DNA from 3 places in the Bacillus capparidis genome. Region 1 is predicted to be linked to each of the others. Evidence: riboswitches for the same ligand, from Rfam matches in the RefSeq annotation. Region 1 holds a riboswitch; each other region holds the start of a gene.
The links. A riboswitch is a leader RNA that binds a small molecule or an ion and turns the genes downstream of it on or off. The one in region 1 is predicted to bind S-adenosylmethionine.
Positions count from the first base shown of each region.

Region 2: it holds a riboswitch for S-adenosylmethionine, as region 1 does, so the genes downstream of both, metK (methionine adenosyltransferase) here and JOC74_RS15515 (methionine ABC transporter ATP-binding protein) in region 1, are expected to answer to the same signal.
Region 3: it holds a riboswitch for S-adenosylmethionine, as region 1 does, so the genes downstream of both, mtnK (S-methyl-5-thioribose kinase) here and JOC74_RS15515 (methionine ABC transporter ATP-binding protein) in region 1, are expected to answer to the same signal.

Region 1 covers NZ_JAFDST010000003.1:393,814-400,859, forward strand. The annotation lists gene JOC74_RS15505 (MetQ/NlpA family ABC transporter substrate-binding protein) at 1-266, opposite strand, end outside; gene JOC74_RS15510 (methionine ABC transporter permease) at 332-994, opposite strand; gene JOC74_RS15515 (methionine ABC transporter ATP-binding protein) at 994-2,010, opposite strand; SAM riboswitch class I at 2,103-2,205, opposite strand; gene JOC74_RS15520 (ABC transporter permease) at 3,233-4,024, shown strand; gene JOC74_RS15525 (taurine ABC transporter substrate-binding protein) at 4,046-5,080, shown strand; gene JOC74_RS15530 (ABC transporter ATP-binding protein) at 5,102-5,929, shown strand; gene JOC74_RS15535 (TauD/TfdA dioxygenase family protein) at 5,936-6,868, shown strand; gene JOC74_RS15540 (DMT family transporter) at 6,938-7,046, shown strand, end outside.
Region 2 covers NZ_JAFDST010000005.1:284,991-292,036, forward strand. The annotation lists gene JOC74_RS18970 (glycosyltransferase family 4 protein) at 1-1,090, shown strand, start outside; gene asnB (asparagine synthase (glutamine-hydrolyzing)) at 1,122-3,020, opposite strand; gene metK (methionine adenosyltransferase) at 3,320-4,519, opposite strand; SAM riboswitch class I at 4,711-4,831, opposite strand; gene pckA (phosphoenolpyruvate carboxykinase (ATP)) at 5,001-6,584, shown strand; gene JOC74_RS18990 (DUF2584 domain-containing protein) at 6,615-6,860, opposite strand; gene JOC74_RS18995 (alpha/beta hydrolase family protein) at 6,898-7,046, opposite strand, start outside.
Region 3 covers NZ_JAFDST010000001.1:257,489-264,534, forward strand. The annotation lists gene JOC74_RS01300 (PAS domain-containing sensor histidine kinase) at 1-297, shown strand, start outside; gene JOC74_RS01305 (methylated-DNA--[protein]-cysteine S-methyltransferase) at 294-791, shown strand; gene JOC74_RS23790 (hypothetical protein) at 878-1,000, shown strand; gene mtnK (S-methyl-5-thioribose kinase) at 1,272-2,456, opposite strand; SAM riboswitch class I at 2,543-2,690, opposite strand; gene JOC74_RS01315 (carbon-nitrogen family hydrolase) at 2,760-3,536, opposite strand; gene JOC74_RS01320 (pyridoxal phosphate-dependent aminotransferase) at 3,632-4,822, shown strand; gene JOC74_RS01325 (aspartyl-phosphate phosphatase Spo0E family protein) at 5,099-5,245, shown strand; gene JOC74_RS01330 (ATP-binding protein) at 5,331-6,836, opposite strand; gene motB (flagellar motor protein MotB) at 7,014-7,046, opposite strand, start outside.

The sequences.
Region 1 (7,046 bases):
ATGTGCTGGAAAGAGTTAATATCAATTTCTTTATTAGCTAATGCTTGATTAGGAAGGGTGTAGTCAGAAAACTCAATAAGCTCAATTTCTATTCCTTCTTTTTTAGCTTTTTCTTTTAAAGTGGGCCACACTTCTCCATCTGTACCAGTAACCCCGATTTTTACTTTAATAGTTTTATTGGAGCCGCCTGATGCTGAGTCATTGCCGCAAGCAGCAAGCACCCATACTGCCAATAATAATAAAAATAATAGTGTTATTTTTTTCATTTTAACAATCTCCTTTATTCTGTTTGGTTTTTATCCCGCATTAACGGTCAGATTGAAGTTTCACTTTATCTGCGCATTATTTTTCGAGACAATGTATTCCCGATCCATTGCGCTAGCTGGACAAGCAAAATTAATATGACAACGGTAACCAGCATGACGCTGCCATCAAAACGTTGGTAGCCATAAGTCATGGCAACATGACCTAATCCACCGCCTCCGACTGTTCCGGCCATGGCAGAAAAATCTATTAAACCGATGGTTACAAAAGTTAATCCAAGGATAAGAGGCCCTAAAGCTTCAGGAATTAATACAGTAAAGATAATTTGAAGAGGGTTTGCTCCCATTGCCTTTGCTGCTTCAATTACGCCAGGATCAATGCTGATTAAATTATTCTCCACAATTCTTGCTATACCAAAAGATGCTGCGATGGTCATTGGGAAAATGGCTGCCCAAGTTCCGATAGTTGTCCCAATAATGGAGCGAGTTAGAGGGCTAATAGCAACAAGAAAAATAATAAAAGGAATAGGCCTAATGATATTAATTAAAATGTTCAATGCCTGAAATAAAATTTTATTTTCTAATATATTTCCTTTTCTAGTGATAAAAAGCAATAAACCAATGATGATGCCAAGAATGGAACCAAATATTAAAGTCGCAATTACCATTAGAATCGTTTCTCCTGTTGATTCCACTATCCTTGGCCAAAATGTTGTCCAGTCCACTCTCATTAAATGATCACCTCCTCTATTTCAACGGTTTCTTTTAACTCGGAAATTACATTGTCGATAGCTGCTTGATGCCCTTCAAATGATACCAATAAGTTTCCGTAAAATTTTTCTTGAAGCTCTTTGATAGATCCATAAATAATATTTATGTCTATATCATGTTTTCTTGTAATCTGGGATAGAACGGGATTGTTTGTTAATTCGCCGCTGAAAACAATCCGATATAAATTTTTCCCTCCATTTTCCTTCCATTGAGATAGTAATACTTCAGAAGGACGATCCTGCTGAACAGATTGAATAAACCGTTTAGTTGTCAAATGCTGTGGTTTTGTGAAGGTATCAAAAAGTGATCCTGTTTCAACAACTGTGCCATTTTCCATCACAGCAACCCTATCACAGATGGATTGAATTACATGCATCTCATGTGTAATGAGCAAAATAGTGATCCCTAAACTCTTATTGACCCTTTTTAAAAGGCGGAGAATTTCTCCTGTTGTATCTGGGTCTAAAGCAGATGTAGCTTCATCACAAATTAGGATATCTGGAGAGGTGGCAAGGGCGCGCGCTATTCCTACCCTCTGTTTCTGCCCGCCAGATAACTGCTCCGGATAATCATTTGCTTTATCAGTTAAGCCTACAAACTGCAGCAGCTCTGTAACTCTAGCCTTTATTTCCTTTTTGGGGAACCCAGCAAGTTTAAGAGGATAAGCTATATTTCCAGCTACTGTCCGAGAGGAAAATAAATTAAAGTTTTGAAAAATCATGCCAATTCGTCTGCGGAGACTTCGAATCTCTTTTTGGGAAAGGCTAGATATGTCCTCTCCCTGAACCGTAATAGAACCGTTAGTGGGATTCTCCAACATATTAACAAGTCTCAATAGTGTGCTTTTTCCAGCGCCACTAAAACCTATAATTCCAAAAATTTCACCTTGAGAAATAGAGAGAGTAACGTCTTTTACTGCGTGAATTTCCCTTTTTCCTAATGTGAAAGTTTTTGCTACTTGCTTAAATTCAATCAATGCACACACTCCTTAAAAAAATTAGAACAAAAAGCCCCACTATTTTCTTATTCAGAAGAAAATAGTGGGGCTCTCGGAAATAAGCTACCTCATTCTCATCTTCCAATGCAGAAGCATTTGCAGGAATTGGCACGGTGTCATAAACCCGTTGCCGAGACTTCATTGGGCCTGTCCCTCAGTCTCTCTGGATAAGAAAAAATTAATATTAAGTTATTGGTTAGATTTGTTTACAAATATATTGTTATAATTAAAAAATGTCAAGGGTTTCTTTTCTATAAAATTTTAATGGGATTTTACTTTTGAAAGAATATCAGTTTATGTTTAAATTATATTGAAAAAATATAAAGTGTATTATTTATAAATAAAATACGATATAATAATTATATCAATTTAATTATAAAGAGAGTAATGAATGATCAAAACCTATTAAATAGGGCGGAATTATATTGTAATAAAACCTTCTTTGTTTTGTTCATCAAAATAAAATTTATGAATTGTTGGGGTAGAGATTGGCATAGGGATGATGGAAGAACTTGTTAGTGAGAGTCAATCAGAGGATATTGAAAAATTATCTATAACTGTAAAAATAAACATTGAAAAAACTGCACTGATCAATTTTTTCTCAATGTGTATCAACAAGGTTCGCTAATTCATACTTGACAGGTAAGGAAACTATGGATATTATAATGGCAGAATTTATCGATATCTTTCCGCTTAGCAAGTGCAGTCCGGACTGCAAAGCCAAATTGAACCTCTTAATTTAGTTTGTATTTATGACTGTAGTGGTAGAAAAGTGGCAATTGTGGATGAAGTCAAGATTTCTTATATTTTTAGTCTGCTAGTATGGTTCAGTGTTAATCACCGTTAACGATGAATAGATTACACAAATTGACAAGACAGAGAAAAATCATTTCTTGCTAAATAAGAATAAATATTGATTTATAAGAAAAGTTTTCTTTAATTTCTTCCAAATCCAAATAAATGGTCGACTGGATAACCAGAGACTCTTATCTTACGTAAAGACGTAAATTGATAAGAGTCTTTTTTATTTTCTCTTAGAAGGAGTGTTTTTCTTGCTTAACAATACGAAGGTTAGTGAATCAATACTATGACCTGCTTCTAAAGGCGGATATTTTAGTTATTGGTGGGGCTCCCTCCGGAAATGGGGTCTGGTATATCCCTCCAGCGAACCCTAAATTTTATTTATAAAGGAAGATGTCAAATGGAGAACAGTCATACGTATGGAAAGCACAATTTGATAGTGAAAGGCATTTCCTTAGCCAGTGTAATCATTTTATTCATTGTGTGGACAATCATTACAAATTTGAAGTGGGTAGATCCATTTTTTATTCCTACACCACAGGCTGTATGGGCTTCATTTATTGAACTTTTCACACAAGGGTATAAAGGAGCTTCGCTGCTTTCTCATATTTCTAATAGTATGTATCGTCTCTTTTCCGCGCTGTTTCTTGCATTCTTAATAGCTGTCCCACTAGGGCTATTATGCGGATATTCAAAATATATACGTGCTGTTTTTGATCCGATTATTGAATTTTATCGTCCTCTGCCGCCACTTGCATATTATGCAATTCTAGTATTATGGCTTGGTATCGACGATAAGTCAAAAATTGCTTTATTGTTTTTAAGCGCTTTTGCACCATTATTTATCACCATAGTATCAAGTGTCCAAAAATTACCTAGTGATCGTATCAATGCGGCGCTTTCTCTTGGGGGAACAAAAAGCAAAGTATTATGGCATATCATCTTGCCCTCTTGTCTGCCTGATATTATTACAGGATTACGGACAGCCATTGGTATAACGTATGCAACACTTGTTGCGGCTGAAATGGTTGCGGCAACAAGTGGAATTGGCTGGATGGTTCTTGATGCGAGTAAATACTTACGAAGTGACATTGTTTTTGCGGGCATCATCCTAATGGGGGCGATTGCGATTATCTTAGACAGTTTGATTCGTCTTTATCAGCGTAGTCGTTTTTCATGGGTAGGAAAATAAATAGAAAAGAAGGAATATAAAATGAACCTATTAAAAAGAAATGTTTTGTTAATCATCCTGTTAGCTTTTACAGTTAGTGCGGCTTGTTCAAATCAAGTTTCATCTAATTCAGCGTCAGAAAATAAATCAACATCTTCATCCGAAAATGTACCAGAAAAAATTGTTATTGGATATCAAGCATCACCAAGCGGAGAGTTGCTTGCAAAGGCGCTCGGACTGCTTGAAAAAAAATATCCCGACACCAAGGTTGAATGGGTGAAGTTTGATGCTGGACGTGATGTTAATAATGCGATCGCAAGCGGAAGCATTAACTTTGGAACTGTTGGAACACCGCCAACCTCTATTGGTATTGCGAATAAACTCCCGTACAGTGTGTATAACTTGCACGACATAATTGGAGAGAGTGAAGCTCTTGTCGTAAAGGATGATACCGGAATTCAGTCATTACATGATTTGAAGGGGAAGAAAATTGCAACAACTTTCAGTTCTACTTCTCATTATAGTTTGCTTGGTGCATTGAAAGAAGAAGGACTTGATCCTGTAAAAGAAAACATTACGATTTTAGACATGACCCCGCCTGATATTTATGCCGCATGGCAGCGTGGAGAAATCGATGGAGCCTATTTATGGCAGCCAATGCTGGAAAAATTAAATCAAGACAAAGGAAAGGTCATTGTGAACTCAAAAGAGCTTGCAGAAAAAGGAGTGTTAACTGCAGAACTAGGTTACGTGCATAATGATTTTGCTAAGAAATATCCGGAAGTTGTCAAGGACTACGTAAGCGTATTGGATGAGGCGGTTAAATATTATCGTGATAAGCCGAAAGAATCTGCTGATTTGCTTTCGAAAGAACTTGGATTGTCGCCAGAGGAAAGTTTAAAAACAATGAAACAACTTATCTGGCTTGACGCATCTCAGCAAAAAGAATACTTCTCAGGACCCTTAGCTGAAACGTTAAAAGAAACAGCCGATTTTCTTGTAGAACAAAAATCCATTTCAAGTGCACCCGATTTAGAAGTATATCAAAAATCACTATTGAAAGAAATTCATGAATAAAGTGAAACGGATGGTGAAGATATGAGCGGAGTCACAGCAACAACTTCTCCACATGAAAATGAAGTCAATCATCTGAAAAGAAAAGTAATTGAATTAAAAGAAATCTCTCTACAGTTTTCATCAAATCGAGCAGTACAACCTGTATTGGGAAATATCAATTTAGATTTGCACCAAGATGAGTTTGTCTGCATTCTCGGACCATCGGGATGCGGAAAATCAACATTATTAAATATTCTAGCAGGCTTTCAGAAACCAACAACCGGTCAAAGGTTTATAAATGGAGAAAAATATTCAAAACCGAATGCTGACATTGGGGTTGTTTTTCAACACCCAAATTTATTTCCATGGTTAACGATTCAAAACAATGTAGGCTTTGGTTTAAAAATGAAAGGTATGTCAAAAAAGGATAAAGAACGAATTATTGCTCATTACTTACAACTTGTCCAACTTGAATCATCTGCAGATCTACTTCCCCACCAGCTTTCAGGAGGGATGAAACAGCGAGCTGCCATTGCTAGAACATTAGCTGCAGAACCTAAAGCTATTTTAATGGATGAGCCATTTAGTGCACTTGATACATTAACGAAAGAAACAATGCAAAATCATCTATTGACCATTTGGAAAAAAACAAAGAAAAGTATATTTTTTATTACGCATGATGTCGAAGAGGCGCTTCTTCTTGGAACGAGAATTTTGGTTATGTATCCTGCACCTGGAAGGATAGCGATTGATATTGCGAATCCATTAATAAAGCAAAATCAATCGAATTCAGAGTTGAAAAATACGAAAGAATTTCTGGATTTGCGTACGTATTTAGTTTCCGTCATTAAAAAAGCTAAGGAGGAGTGAGTAAAGATGTCAAAAGAGTTAACGAATTATCCTAGACCACTTCATTTTGAAGGACGTACAGATAAGGAAGGACCACGCATAATACGGCGCGGAACAAATGCTGAGAATGGGTATAACTATACTAATTTTCGCGTCAAACCTTTAACCCCTATTATCGGTGCGGAAATTGAAGGAGTGGATTTAACAAAATCTCCAACAGAAGAGTTAAGAGATGAATTAAATCAAGCATTGCTAGATTGGAAGGTTATTTTCTTCCGTAATCAGCCGATTACAAGTGACCAGCAACTGGAATTGGGACGTTTATGGGGAGAGCTTGAAGTCCATCCTTTTTACTCAGTTCCAAAAGACCGATCAAATCATGTGATTCAGTTTGCTCGAAATCATAAACAAAGCGGCCACGAAAATATTTGGCACGCTGATGTAACTTTTCGTGAAAAACCAGCTAAAGCATCTATTTTACGGTTAATTGATGTACCGCCCGTTGGTGGCGACACCTTGTGGGCAGATATGGGTGCTGCATACGATAACTTACCCGAGGAAGTAAAAAAGAAGATTGATGGATTGCAAGCTTTACATGATTTTACTCCTTCATTCAGTCATTTATTGAGCCCTGAGGAATTACGTGAAAAACAGTCAGAGTTCCCTGCAGTTGCACACCCGGTGGTCCGTACTCATCCGGAAACAGGACAAAAGCTTTTATTCGTTAATCCTTCTTTTACAACGAGAATAATAGGTTTAGAAGAACAGGAAAGTGAAGAGCTTCTTCGTTATTTATTTCTTCAAACGCACGTTCCTGAATATCAAGTGCGCTTTAAGTGGGAGCCTAACTCTATTGCTTTCTGGGATAATCGAGCTACGCAGCATTATGCTGTTTCTGATTATTTTCCACATAATAGAAAAGCTGAGAGGGTAACGATTGCCGGTGATCAGCCGTTTTGATGGACAAGTCAAGCATTGACGTTTCATTTATTCTTTATCAGTTCAATGAATGTATAAGGAGAAAAGTAGATGAGCTGGATTTATTTAATCTTAGGTATTTTTGCTGAAATTATTGGCACAACGTCAATGAAGTTTTCTGTTGGTTTCACAAAATTGATTCCATCTTTTTCAATTTTTA
Region 2 (7,046 bases), on a different contig from region 1:
CAAAACGTTGAAAAGGTATACGGAATATTTGGAGAAAAACGGCCACAGCTATATCGTATTTGCACCCGAAAGTACAGTTGAAACGAAATTCTCAAACCATATCCACAGGTTCTCCAGCCTGCCCTTCTTTCTCTATCCGGAATGCCGTTTAGCACTGCCTAAGTTTCATCAAATTAAAGCCGAGATTCATCAGTTCAAACCTGATCTGATTCATATTGCGACTCCATTTAATATGGGGCTTTGCGGGCTTCATTACGCAAAAAAATGGAATATCCCGCTTGTCGGATCCTATCACACAAATTTTGACCAGTATTTATCCTACTATGATTTACAATTGCTCTCACGTTTTTTCTGGAAATATATGCATTGGTTCCACAAGTCCTTCCAGAAAATCTTCGCTCCTTCTGAAGAGACGTTGAACGAATTAAAAAGTAAAAAATTCCAAAATCTCTCTCTTTGGAAACGAGGAGTGGATTGTTTGAATTTCAGTCCCTCGCATTCTACCCCTGATGTGAAAAAAAACTATTCAATAAATGACGATACCTACCTATTATCTTATGTTGGACGGCTGGCGCCCGAAAAGGACTTGAAATCCCTATTAAAAGCTGCAGAACACCCGCTGCTAGCTGAAAAAAACATTCATTGGCTGATTGTTGGTGACGGTCCGATGAAGCACCACCTCGAAAGCCAAGCACCCCCAAATATGACGATTGCCGGCTATAAAAAAGGTAAAGAGCTATCTGAGATTTATGCGAGCTCGGACCTGTTTGTTTTTCCGTCCCCTACTGAAACATTCGGAAATGCAGCACTTGAAGCTTTAGCATCTGGCACGCCTGTCATCGGCGCAAATTCAGGCGGTGTAAAAAATGTGATCTCTCATGGGCATACCGGGTTTTTAGCTCAGCCTAACAATCCGGAAGAACTCGCCGAACACATTGCGTTTTTGCTTGAGAATACAAAATTACGGAAAATATTTGAGAAAAACGCCAGAGAATATGCCCAATCCCAAAGCTGGGACACGATTTTTAATGATTTATTGCTGGAATGTGAAGAAATTGCCTTTCCTAAAGAGACGAAAAGATACGCATAAGAAAAACTCACCATGTCTGGTGAGTTTTTCTTTAACCAAAAATGACTTCTTTAGGCTGATGATTCATTGCTTCAGGAAGCATTTCTTTTTCTACAAATATTTTGTGCCAAATCATGAAGATAAGCACGGTCCATATTTTTCTGCTGTAATCCGCTTTATTGGCGCAATGATCTTCTAAAAGCCTTAGCACATAGCTTTTATCGATATAGGCATCCGTTTCACTCTCTTTAATGATTGTGATCGCCCAATCATGCATTTCATTTTTCAGCCAATGGCGGATAGGGACAGGGAAACCTAATTTTTTTCGATTTAACACGTGGTCTGGAACAATTCCCTCGGCAGCTTTTCTAAGAATATACTTGGTTGTGCCGTCCTTTGTTTTTAAATGATCCGGTATTTTAGATGCTATCTCAAACACATTTTTGTCCAAGAACGGAACCCGCAGCTCTAAGGAGTGGGCCATCGTCATTTTATCAGCTTTTAATAAAATGTCTCCCCTCAGCCAGGTATGAATATCAACGTACTGCATTTTATTCACGTCACTGTAATCCTTGCTTTCCGCAAAGAAAGGATGGGTGACATCACGATAGCTCACGCTTGGATCGTACTGCTTAATAACCTGTTGCTTCGCTTCTTCTTCGAATATTTTCGCATTTCCGATATAACGGTTTTCAAGCGGAGTACAGCCTCTAACTATAAAGCTTTTCCCTTTCATTCCTTCCGGCATAACGGATGCCAGCCTAAGCAGCATTTTTTTCAAGATAGATGGAATACGCTCAAAAGGTTTTAAGGAAAGGGGCTCGCGATAAATGTTATAACCGCCGAATAGCTCGTCAGCGCCTTCTCCGGACAGAACAACCGTTACTTGCTTTTTCGCCTCTTTCGCAACAAAATACAATGGAATAGCAGCAGGATCAGCAAGCGGATCATCCAAATTCCAGATGATTTTCGGCAGCTCATTCATATATTCTTCTGCAGAAATAATCGCGTGGTAGTTCTCTACCCCAAGTTTTTCAGCTGTTTCCTTGGCAACATCCACTTCACTGAAGCCTTCCTGTTCAAATCCGACAGAAAATGTTTTCAGTTCAGGGTGGAATTCCTTCGCAACAGATACGATAAATGAAGAATCAATACCGCCTGACAGGAATGACCCCACCGGCACATCGCTTCTCATATGGACATTTACAGAATCGTAAATGATATCTCTTACTTCTTTGATCAGCTTGCCTTCTTCCGTTGCAGATGGCTGGAAGCTTACCTTCCAATACGTATTAAATTGGAGCTCGCCTCCCGGGCGCAAAGTAAACTGCTGGCCGGGACCTACTTTTTTTACTTTTTCGTCCAATGTATCGGGCTCTGGCACAAATTGAAAAGACATGTATTGCTGTAGAGCTTTTTTATCTAATGAAAAATCGTTGGACACAGAGGATAAGCTTTTTCTTTCGGAAGCAAAATAGACCTGTCCATCGGTTTTCTTATAGTATAAAGGTTTGATTCCAAACGGATCTCTTGCACCATATAACAGTTTTTCTTGTTTATCCCATATTAAAAAAGAAAACATTCCCCTTAAACGGGAAGCAGCATCTTCTTTGTATCTGCAGTATGTAGCGAGAAGAACCTCCGTGTCAGAGTCTGTCTCAAATGTATACCCTTCTTGTGTTAATTCTTCTTTTAATTCAATATAGTTATATATTTCACCATTAAAAATGATCCAATAGTTTTCGTCTTCATATGATAAAGGCTGTTTGCCGTTTTCAACGTCGATAATGCTCAGTCTTCTAAAACCGAATCCTACATGAGCATCGTGATAATATCCTTCATCATCTGGTCCGCGATGAACAATCGACCGATTCATTTGGGCAATAATCTCTTTTTGATTATCTACCTGTGATAATGGCCGATGGTTTAGAACTCCTACAAACCCACACATGGCTTTTCCTCCATTAATTATTAGTTTAATAACCAGATATCTTATACTTTACAGGAATAGAATTTATTCGTCAAAAACATTCATCGTTCAAAATCAAATGAAAAGCCGCTAACCAGCGGCTTTTTTCGTTTCTTCTTAATACTATTTATCCCGTATTAACGGGCAGTAAGACCCCCACCTTAAGGTTTTGAATGTAAACGAGTAATCCTAGGTGAGGGATAACTGCCCGTAAAAACTAGGGTTCGTTCAACTAACAATCAGTGGGGGAAGAAAAGCCCCCCACTGATTGAAGTTTCACTTTATGAAAGTGCTTCAGCCTTCAAAATTTCGGCTTTATCTGTTCGTTCCCAAGGCAGATCAAGGTCATGGCGGCCAAAATGTCCGTAAGCTGCAGTTTGTTTATAGATTGGACGTCTCAAGTCGAGCATTTTAATGATTCCTGCCGGCCTTAAATCAAAGTGCTTTGAAACGACCTCTGTCAATTTTTCCTCAGAAGCTTTTCCAGTTCCGAATGTATTGATTGAAATGGATACCGGACGGGCAACACCAATGGCGTATGCAAGCTGTACTTCACAAGACTCCGCAAGTCCAGCAGCTACGATATTTTTTGCAACGTAGCGGGCTGCATAAGCTGCAGAACGATCCACTTTAGTCGCATCTTTACCGGAAAACGCTCCACCGCCGTGTCGCGCATAGCCGCCATAAGTGTCAACGATAATTTTCCTTCCGGTAAGACCCGCATCTCCCTGCGGTCCGCCTATCACAAATCTGCCGGTAGGGTTAATGAAATATTTTGTCTGTTCATCAATTAGCTCTTTCGGCACTACTGGCGTAATCACGTACTCCTTAATATTGCGCTGGATCTGCTCCAGTGATATTTCCGGATGGTGCTGAGTTGAGATGACAATGGTGTCAATCCGGATCGGCTTGTCGTTTTCATCATATTCAACTGTCACCTGTGTTTTTCCATCAGGTCGAAGATACGGAAGGATGTCTTCCTTTCTCACTTCCGTTAAACGTCTTGAAAGTTTATGTGCAAGTGAAATCGGCAGAGGCATGAGCTCTTTTGTTTCATTGCAGGCAAATCCAAACATCAGCCCTTGGTCTCCTGCTCCGATTGCTTCGATCTCAGCATCTGACATCGTTCCTTCACGGGCTTCCAATGCTTTGTCTACACCCTGCGCAATATCGGCAGACTGCTCATCTATTGAAGTAAGTACAGCACACGTCTCAGCATCGAAGCCATACTTCGCGCGAGTATAGCCAATCTCTTTTATCGTTTCACGGACCGTTTTTGGGATATCTACGTATGTTGTTGTTGTGATTTCACCGCTTACAAGAACGAGACCCGTTGTGACAGAAGTTTCACAAGCAACTCTTGCATTTGGATCCTTTTTCAAAATCTCATCTAAAATACTATCAGAAATTTGGTCACATATTTTATCCGGATGTCCCTCTGTAACCGATTCTGATGTGAAAAGACGACGTTGTTTGGTCATTATTCAATTTCCTCCTGAAAATACGATTAACACCTATACAAGGTATTAATCTGCTATATGATACGGAACTCGTTCCCTCTCGGTCTATTTTACGGTAAGCTCTGCCTGCCAAATGAACCTGGAGTTGTTTTTTACAGCTCAAAAAACCTTATCCTTACTAGAGGAAAGGTTCTACATTTGCAAGCCTTTCACTCTTATCGATCAAGGTATGAATAGAACCTTGCGACAGGTTAGCACCTTGGTTTTCATTGAATAAGAAAACCGGTTGCTGGGCTTCATTGGGCCTGTCCCTCCGCCAGCTCGGGATAAGAGAATCCGTTCAATGACTAATCATAGCGCAATCCTTCTTGTTGTGTCAATATGGCAAACCTCTTCTGTTGAAAAGGTTCAAAAGAACTACATAATTAGTATAGATTATTAAAATTAATGTGTTATACTATTTTTAAATTTGCTATAAAATAATGTGTAAAGGAAGGTAAATATGACTCCATTGGAAATGAAAAGTGAGCTGCAATCATTGTTAACCGGCGAAAACACGAAATTCAATTTATCCGTTCCCAAGCTTGTTGAAAAAATTCTTTTTCGAAATGAAGGGATCTTAACTTCCACTGGAGCGATTAGAGCGACGACTGGCGCATATACCGGCAGGTCGCCTAAAGACAAATTTATCGTTGAAGAAGCTTCCTCAACGGAAAACATTGATTGGGGAGCAGTAAATCAGCCGTTCTCAGAAACGGCATTTGATAAGCTTTACACAAAAGTGACCGATTATTTAAAACAGCGCGAGGAATTATTTGTGTTTGAAGGATTTGCAGGAGCTAATGAAAAATATCGCATACCGATTACAGTTATTAATGAATTAGCGTGGCATAATTTATTTGCGAGACAATTATTTATCCGGCCGGGTACATCTGACTACAAGACCGTCGAAACCTCATTTACAATTATCTCTGCACCTAATTTCAAGGCGGATCCGGCAATCGATGGGACTCATTCAGAGACGTTTATCATCATATCTTTTAAAAGGAGAGTCATCTTGATCGGGGGAACAGAATATGCAGGAGAAATGAAAAAATCCGTTTTCTCCGTCATGAATTATCTTTTGCCAGAACGCGGCATTTTACCGATGCATTGTTCGGCAAATGTAGGACCCGAAGGAAATGTTGCGCTTTTCTTCGGACTGTCAGGGACAGGAAAAACGACTCTTTCTGCTGATCCAAACCGAAAGCTGGTTGGTGATGACGAGCACGGATGGTCAAATACAGATGTCTTTAACATTGAAGGCGGCTGCTATGCGAAATGTGTTAATCTGTCCGAAGAGAATGAACCACAAATCTTTAATGCCATCCGCTTCGGCTCAGTGCTTGAAAATGTGATGATCGATGAAATCTCACATGCCGCGGACTACAATGATACATTTTACACAGAAAACACTCGTGCTGCCTATCCTATCGATGCAATTAACAATAGTTTAAAGCCAAGCATTGCCGGGCACCCGGAGGCAATTGTATTTTTAACCGCAGACGCGTTCGGCGTTCTTCCTCCGATTAGCAAATTAACAAAGGAACAGGCAATGTACCACTTTTTAAGCGGATATACGAGTAAGCTTGCGGGAACGGAAAGAGGGGTTACATCTCCGGAAACAACGTTCTCAACATGCTTCGGTTCGCCATTTCTTCCACTTCCTCCTCATGTCTATGCTAAAATGCTGGGCGATAAAATTGAACAGCATGACGTAAAAGTCTTTCTGGTTAACACTGGGTGGACTGGCGGTGGATACGGAGTCGGAAAGAGAATGAGCCTGAAATATACAAGGACTATGGTGAGGGCAGCTCTTGATGGAGAATTGAATCATACTGAAATGATTAAAGATGATGTATTCGGTCTTCATATCCCGATTCATGTTCCAGGTGTTCCCGATGATGTGCTCTTTCCGGAAAAAACCTGGTTTTCCCAAGAAGAATATCAGGAAAAAGCCCGATTTTTAGCCAATGAATTTAAGCTGAATTTTAAAAAGTTCTCCAATATACCTTCCGCTATTAAAGAAAAAGGCGGGCCAAACTAAGACAAAAGCTGGCGAATCATATCGCCAGCTTTAATTGGTTGAATGAAGTGAAACTAATTTATAAGTCAAACGTGTTTTTTTCTGTTCAAGCTCAAGCTTTTCAATATAGGCTGTTCCGATTTTTTCGCCTTCAATTGTTTTTCTGACTTCCAACGGAATGTCAAGCGGATAAAGGCGATAGCCTTCTTTCACAAGTACAAAGAGATTTTCATCATTTAGGCGCTTTTCATTTCCTTTCGTTACAATCACCGTATTCAACTCAACCGGCATGCCCATGTTCATTTCCTCCTCTTTCCCTCTATTGTAACTTAGATTAACGTATTACGCCGGCGTTTTCCTGAGCTTTCATCCATGCAGTGAGTTGCCGAACGATTTTCCGATTTTCTTGCGGGGGAAAATAATGTGTATAATCAGGCTTGTACCAAGCAGTGACCGGAATTCCATGTTCAGCGAGCGCACGTT
Region 3 (7,046 bases), on a different contig from region 1:
GAAGTCATGCCTTCTGGTGGAAATATATACGTGGCGATTAAGTCTGTTGATGATCATCATATATGTATTTCTATGACGGATGAAGGCAGCGGAATCAGTGAAGATAAATTAAAGCGATTGGGAGAACCCTTTTATACAACGAAGGAAAGAGGGACAGGACTTGGTCTTATGGTCAGCTATAAGATTATGAAAGAGCATCAAGGGAAAATAGAAGTAGAAAGTGAAGAAGGAAAAGGAACAAGCTTCTATTTAACCTTGCCGATCAGGCAAAAAGTCGAAGAGGAGAGTATCAAGTGATCTATGGAATGAAAGTTGATCTTCCGATTGGACAAGTATCGATCCTTGAAACTGACGGGTATATCAGTCATTTGCTGTTGGATCAAGCCCAGCTTGATAAGCTGCTAAACAAAGGTATAGAGATACGCTTTAAGGAAACGGAGCTTTTACAACAAGCGATTTTCCAGTTGCAGGAGTACTTTGATGGGATACGTACAAATTTTACAGTGCCTATCAAACAAAAAGGAACGCCATTTCAAGAAAACGTATGGGAGGCTCTCAGCTTAATCCCTTACGGTGAATCCAGAAGCTACTCGGATATTGCTCTGCAAATTGGCAAGCCGGCTGCCGTGAGAGCAATCGGCCAAGCAAACAAATGCAATCAGCTACCTGTGTTTGTTCCTTGCCACCGGGTGATCGGAAAAAATTCGTCTCTTACCGGGTACGCCGGCCAAAAAACAGATCAAAAAGCGATATTGCTAAAGCATGAAAACATTTTGTTTAAGGAAAAATAATTCAAATGGCATGTTCCGTTTTTTTACGCAAGACATATTATTTAATTAAGTCAAAAAAGTTGGTCTTGTGAAAAAGGAGGGTCTATATGAAAACAGGAAGACCATCCAAAATAGCAGGCTATGCTATCTTATTAAGTAAGTTACACGTTCTTACAATTGAACAAAAGGATATGATTATCCAAATGCATATGCAAAAATACGATGCATAGCTTTTCTATAATGGATATACGATCAAATTCTAGGCTGAAAAATACTAGATGTGATGGGCTCTGCCTAAACAAGTGAGACTCGGAAACGTCCTTATTTTTATCCTGCAGGAACGGGCAAGAAGACTCCCACCTTAACTTTTGAAGCAGGTGGGGATTATCTGCCAGTAAATTTTGGATCAGATCATTTAACAATCAGTGTTGGATGTCATGTGTAAAGGCTAAATACTTATCCCACTGATTAAAGATGAACTTTATTGCAGAGTAAGAAGCATCACTCGTGTTCTAACTGGGTGAGCAAAGTTATCATGCCTTCTGCATCTTGTAAATTTTCACGTTCTTTAATGAGTAGCAGTCCAAAACGAATGGCCAAGGATTTTCTTTCGATTCGATTGACAATTGGGACTGGATTTATATCAGAATCTTGAGCGGCTCCAATTGAGTAGCGGATTAATTCACATCCGGCAAAGCCAGCTGCGTCTGCAAAAATTTGGTATAACAGATCTTGAATATTGATTTTCGTTTTATACAGCTCGCGGCAGTCTTTGCGGAAAGCCTCTTTAAATGTATTGCTGAAAACGGTCCACACAGTAATAATGTGATGTAACAGTGAGCTTTTCTCATCATCATGAGACATTGTATGGATCAACAAATCAGCAATAATTTTTCCGATATCAAAACCGATCGGTCCGAAAAAAGCAAATTCAGGATCGATAATTTTCGTTACATGTTGATTAGAAAAAATGCTTCCAGTATGTAGATCTCCATGGATAAGAGATTCTGTTTTACTAGTAAATGTATTCCTTAGTTTAGATGCTTCATCAAGAAGCGAGGAGTCATCCCGAAAACCTTTAACAATGGTTCGCAGTTCTTCTTCAAATTCATTCGAATTACTAGCGAAAAAGGGGTCAGTAAACAATAGTTTTTCGGTAATTGCGCACAGATCGGGATTCGAAAATTGCTTCTCCAATTCATTTTTGACTTGCGGATCAAGAAAATAAGCCGAATTGTAGAATAGCGTCTTCCCAAGAAATTCTCCAACGTGCTCTGAGAAGAGCGGATAGGTTTTGCCTTCAATCAGCCCCTTTCGCAATATGGATAAGTGGGATAAATCCTCCATCACGATTACGGCAAGTGTGGTATCCGAATAATAAATTTTCGGAACGAGGTGCGGGACATGCTCTGCCTGCCGAATCAATGCACTGCTTTCGATTCTGGCTCTGTTTGCTCGTAACGGCAAGCTTTCGCCGAAAAGTTGGCCGAATGGGACAACCTGTTTAATAATAATGCTTCTATTATTTTCTTGATCTCTCACTCGAAAAACCCGGTTTCGATTTCTGTTTCCGATTTCTTGACAGGTAATTGTGCTTTTTCCTGAAAAAAGTCCAAGCTTGACGGCGAGTGCTGCGCCGGAACTCACAGTAAGCGTTTCATACGCAGGTGTTTTTGTAGTTGCCATAGTACGTTTCTCCCTCCAGTAAACATATAAAAGCCTCTTTCCCATTCTGAGAAAGAGGCTTTGCAAGTAAAATAACAGGTTTGCCTCTCTTATCTCTCAGAAATAAGTCTGATGGAATTAGCACCGTGCCCTGCATAGGCGCTTGAATCATGCTGCGCCCCATTTCGCAATGGAATTACGGTCGGTTGCTGTCGGGGTCAAAAGGCCAATCCCTCGCCCGACTCTCGATAAGAGAAATATATTATTTTGTCGACTGTTTAGAATGTACCAAGGTGTAACATGTTTGTCAATTGTTTTTTAGCCTTAGTATAATTCTGTTCTTCTGTCGGAAAAGATCGGAATTTGCGCCCGAATCTTTTCGCTGATTCCAAGCTCAAGCTCCGCTGAAATGATTTCTTCACCGTCAGAAGCTTCGGCGATAATTTTCCCCCACGGATCAATAATCATGCTGTGGCCAGCAAATTGATTATCAGGGTTGCTCCCGGAACAGTTGCATGCAGCGACAAAACACTGGTTCTCGATCGCTCTGGCTATTAGAAGGGCTTTCCAATGATCGAGCCTTGGAGCTGGCCACTCGGCTGAAACAAATAGTAAAGAAGCCCCGTTTTCTGTGTGCTTTCTGATCCATTCAGGAAATCGAATGTCATAGCATATGACTCCGCAAGCTTGAATGCCTTCCAAAGCAAATGTGTTTTCCTTCGAACCTGCTGCTAAATATTGATGCTCGTCCATTAATTTAAATAAGTGGACTTTGCTATATTCACTTAACATATCTCCGTTTTTCCCGACAATGTACATCGTATTGTAAATACCGTCATTTTTTTTCACTGCTACCGAACCGGCGACAATATTCACTTCGTAGGTGCGGGCAATGTCTGACAGCCACTGTTTAGTATACTTGCCATTTTCATCGCCGATTTCATCAAGCCTTGATAAATCATAGCCCGTTGTCCACAGTTCAGGCAGTATAACCACATCTGCATCGCTGGCTTTTTTAATAAACCTTTCTGCTTTTTGATAATTTTCTGCGGGATTTCCAAAAGAAATATCAAATTGGAGACATGCGATTTTCAATTTTATCTTGCTCCTTCCCGAAAATTGCTTTACATTTTGTTTATACAATAAATGATAACTTAGAATCATTTCAAGAATTTTTTATAGTAGGTGACAGAAAAATGAATTTTGAACAGTCCACCCTTTTAAAGCAGCTTCCTGATCAATTCTTTGCTGCACTCGTACAGAAAGCGGCTAAAAAAATAAATGAAGGTGTTGATGTCATTAATTTAGGGCAAGGAAATCCCGATCAGCCCACTCCACAGCATATTGTCGAGGCAATGGAAGAAGCTGTTCGGAAGCCTGTACATCACAAGTACTCTTCATTTCGTGGAAGCCAAGCCTTGAAAGAAGCCGTTTGTGAATTTTATAGTAGAGAATACGGTGTTACTCTCGATCCAGACACGGAGGTTGCTATACTGTTTGGCGGGAAGGGGGGGCTGGTTGAATTGCCCTTATGCCTTCTGAATCCAGGTGATACAGTTTTAGTGCCTGATCCGGGGTACCCTGATTATATGTCCGGAGTCGCTTTGGCAAAAGCTGAGATGGAAATGATGCCGCTAACAGCGGAAAACAATTTTTTGCCTGATTATGGCCGAATTCCTTCACAAAAAATGAAGGACGCCAAGCTTATGTATTTAAATTACCCAAACAATCCGACCGGAGCAGCGGCAACTGCACCGTTTTTCGAAGAGACTGTGAAAGCTGCAAAGGATAATAGCATCTGTGTTGTTCACGATTTTGCTTACGGTGCGATCGGATTCGATCATAAAAAGCCGATAAGCTTTTTGCAGACAAAAGGAGCGAAAGATATCGGCATCGAGATCTATACCTTGTCAAAAACTTATAACATGGCTGGATGGCGTGTTGGTTTTGCCGTTGGGAATGCTTCTGTGATCGAAGCAATCAATTTGTACCAGGATCACATGTATGTCAGTCTTTTTGGTGCTGTTCAAGAAGCGGCAGTAACGGCTCTTTTGTCTGAACAAAGCTGTGTGGATCAACTCGTCGAATTATATGAAAAAAGGAGAAATGTTTGGGTCAAAGCCGTACGTGAGATAGGCTGGGATGTGGAATCACCTGCGGGCTCTTTTTTTGTATGGCACCCGGTACCAAAAGGCTATACATCTGTAGAATTTTCAGATCTATTATTGGAGAAAGCAGGAGTTGTCGTTGCACCTGGCGAAGGGTTTGGCGCATACGGACAGGGTTATGTGCGAGTCGGCCTGTTGACAAGCGAACAGCGTCTTCGTGAAGCAGCCGAACGAATTGGCGAGTTAGGCCTTTTTAGGAAAATAAATCATTTCTCCTAATAAATATCCTGCGCTGAAAAGCTTTAAGAAAGTATACGTAAGAAATTTGCAATTAGCATAATTAATAAAAGTATAGCGTCTCATAACCCAGTGAGGCGTTTTTTCTGTATTTTTAGCAAAAATCATTATGGAAATTGAATAAAAATTGTTTACAAAACTTTGAATCTGGGTATTAAATTGTAAATAAAAACAGGGTATACTTATGTAAAGTTTTCATGACATTAATTTACCGGTATTTAAAGTTTTATCTAAATAACGAGAGGGGAGAACGTTAATTTGGAAACTACAAAATTAATGTTGACGATTGATGAAAAGCGAAAAGAAATGGTTGAAACAGCAAAAAGGCAAGGATATACCGGAAATGAAACGATAAAACGAAGTCAAGAACTGGACAACCTAATTAATCTATTCCAAAAATACTAATTATAAAATCCTATTCCTTCTCATTAAACACTTGCCTATAAAAAGTGAAAGTGCTTACGGTGAAGTAAGCACTTGATTTTACTGCTTAACCAGGGGATACAGCCGGAAAGGTGACAGTTACCGTTGTTCCCTTACTCAGCTCGCTTGAGATGTCAATTTTTCCGCCATGCATAGCAACAATACGGTTACAGACCATTAAGCCAAGTCCTGTGCCATTTTTCTTATGAGAAACAAATGGCTGGAAAATTTCTTGGATCATTTCTTTCGGAATGCCCTCGCCGTTATCTGTGATCCGTAAAATCGCGTGATCGTCTTTTTTTATAGCCTGTATATGCAGAATACCGCCATTTTTCATTGATTCAAATGCATTTTTTGCCAGATTCAAGATCACTTGTTTGATCTGATCCTTAGAGCCCCGAATGTGAATTTCTTCATTCGGTACAAATTCCAGTGAGACATCTGAACGATGCAAATTAGCTTCGGAATGAATAATAGGCAGAATCTCATTGATGATATCAAATAGTGAATGTACTTTATCCTGTACGGCTGTAGGTTTGCCTAATACAAGGAACTCGGTAACGATTTGATTGATACGGTTGATTTCGTTTTCAATGATTGAAAAATAAAAGCTGTCATCATCTGATTGATGCTTTTTCTTTAGAAGCTGGATAAATCCCCGAATACCTGTTAACGGATTTCTGATTTCATGAGCAGTGCTGGCTGCCAGACTGCTCAACAATTCGAGCTTCTGCGCTTTGATTTGAGATAATTCTGTCTTTGTCCTTCTTTTAAGCATGAGATATTTCACAAATAAAAACACGATATTAAGAGCGATAAAACTCGTTAAAAAGGATAAAAATAGACTTTTGCCAAGTGCAAACGACTTAACCGCTTTTGGATAAGCTTCCAGCTTCCAATTTGATTTATTCAGGATTGTCTCAACAGGGGAGACGTTCAAGTCTGAAAACGAATCATCTCCACTTGTTAATATCGTTTGATTTTTGCTGTTCTTCACCCGAATATACATATCAGAATTTAGACTATTAATCATGTTTTTTATATAATCCATATCAACAGATGCCAGTAAAAAGCCGATCGTCTTTCGATTTTCATCGATGATTGGATGATAGATAGAAAAAAGGTGTTTCCCTGTCGTTTTTTCGTAATAAGGGTCTGATGAAACTGGCTTATTGGTCTGCTTTGCGATTTGAAAAAACTCATCCTTCATATAAATATTTCGATCATATGGAATTGTAGAGTAAATGGTATTCCCGTCTTGATTCAGTAAGTTTAAGCCTGATAGAATAGGGTTTTTTTGAATCTCGTCGTCAAATAACATTTCAACTTCGTTTTTCAGAAACGGCGGATGCAGGGCAAATGATAACGAGTTTATTTTCGCTTCTGTTTCGCTAATAAGTGAATCGATTTGCTGTCTATCAATGAATAAAGTTAAATAAGCATCCTGCCTGTATTTCTGGAGCGTCGCATCCCTTGTGCTTGTATAGACTGCTATACATAGTATCAATGCAGGTAAGATAACAAGTAAAATGTAAAGTCCGAATCTTTTCCAGTAAAGTTTTAATTTTTGCATATTCATCGCTCCAAGCATACACATGGATATGGGTAATTATAGCATTTAATTATGTACAAACATATGATAACTTTGTATATCTACATAATTTATGTATGAAGGATATACAATAGGAAAGGAAAAAGCAGTTGAATGATGCCTCAACTTCCTTTTCCTTTCAGAAGGTCATTCTATGGATCAAGAATCCTTGGTTTCTATCGGCTTAATGAG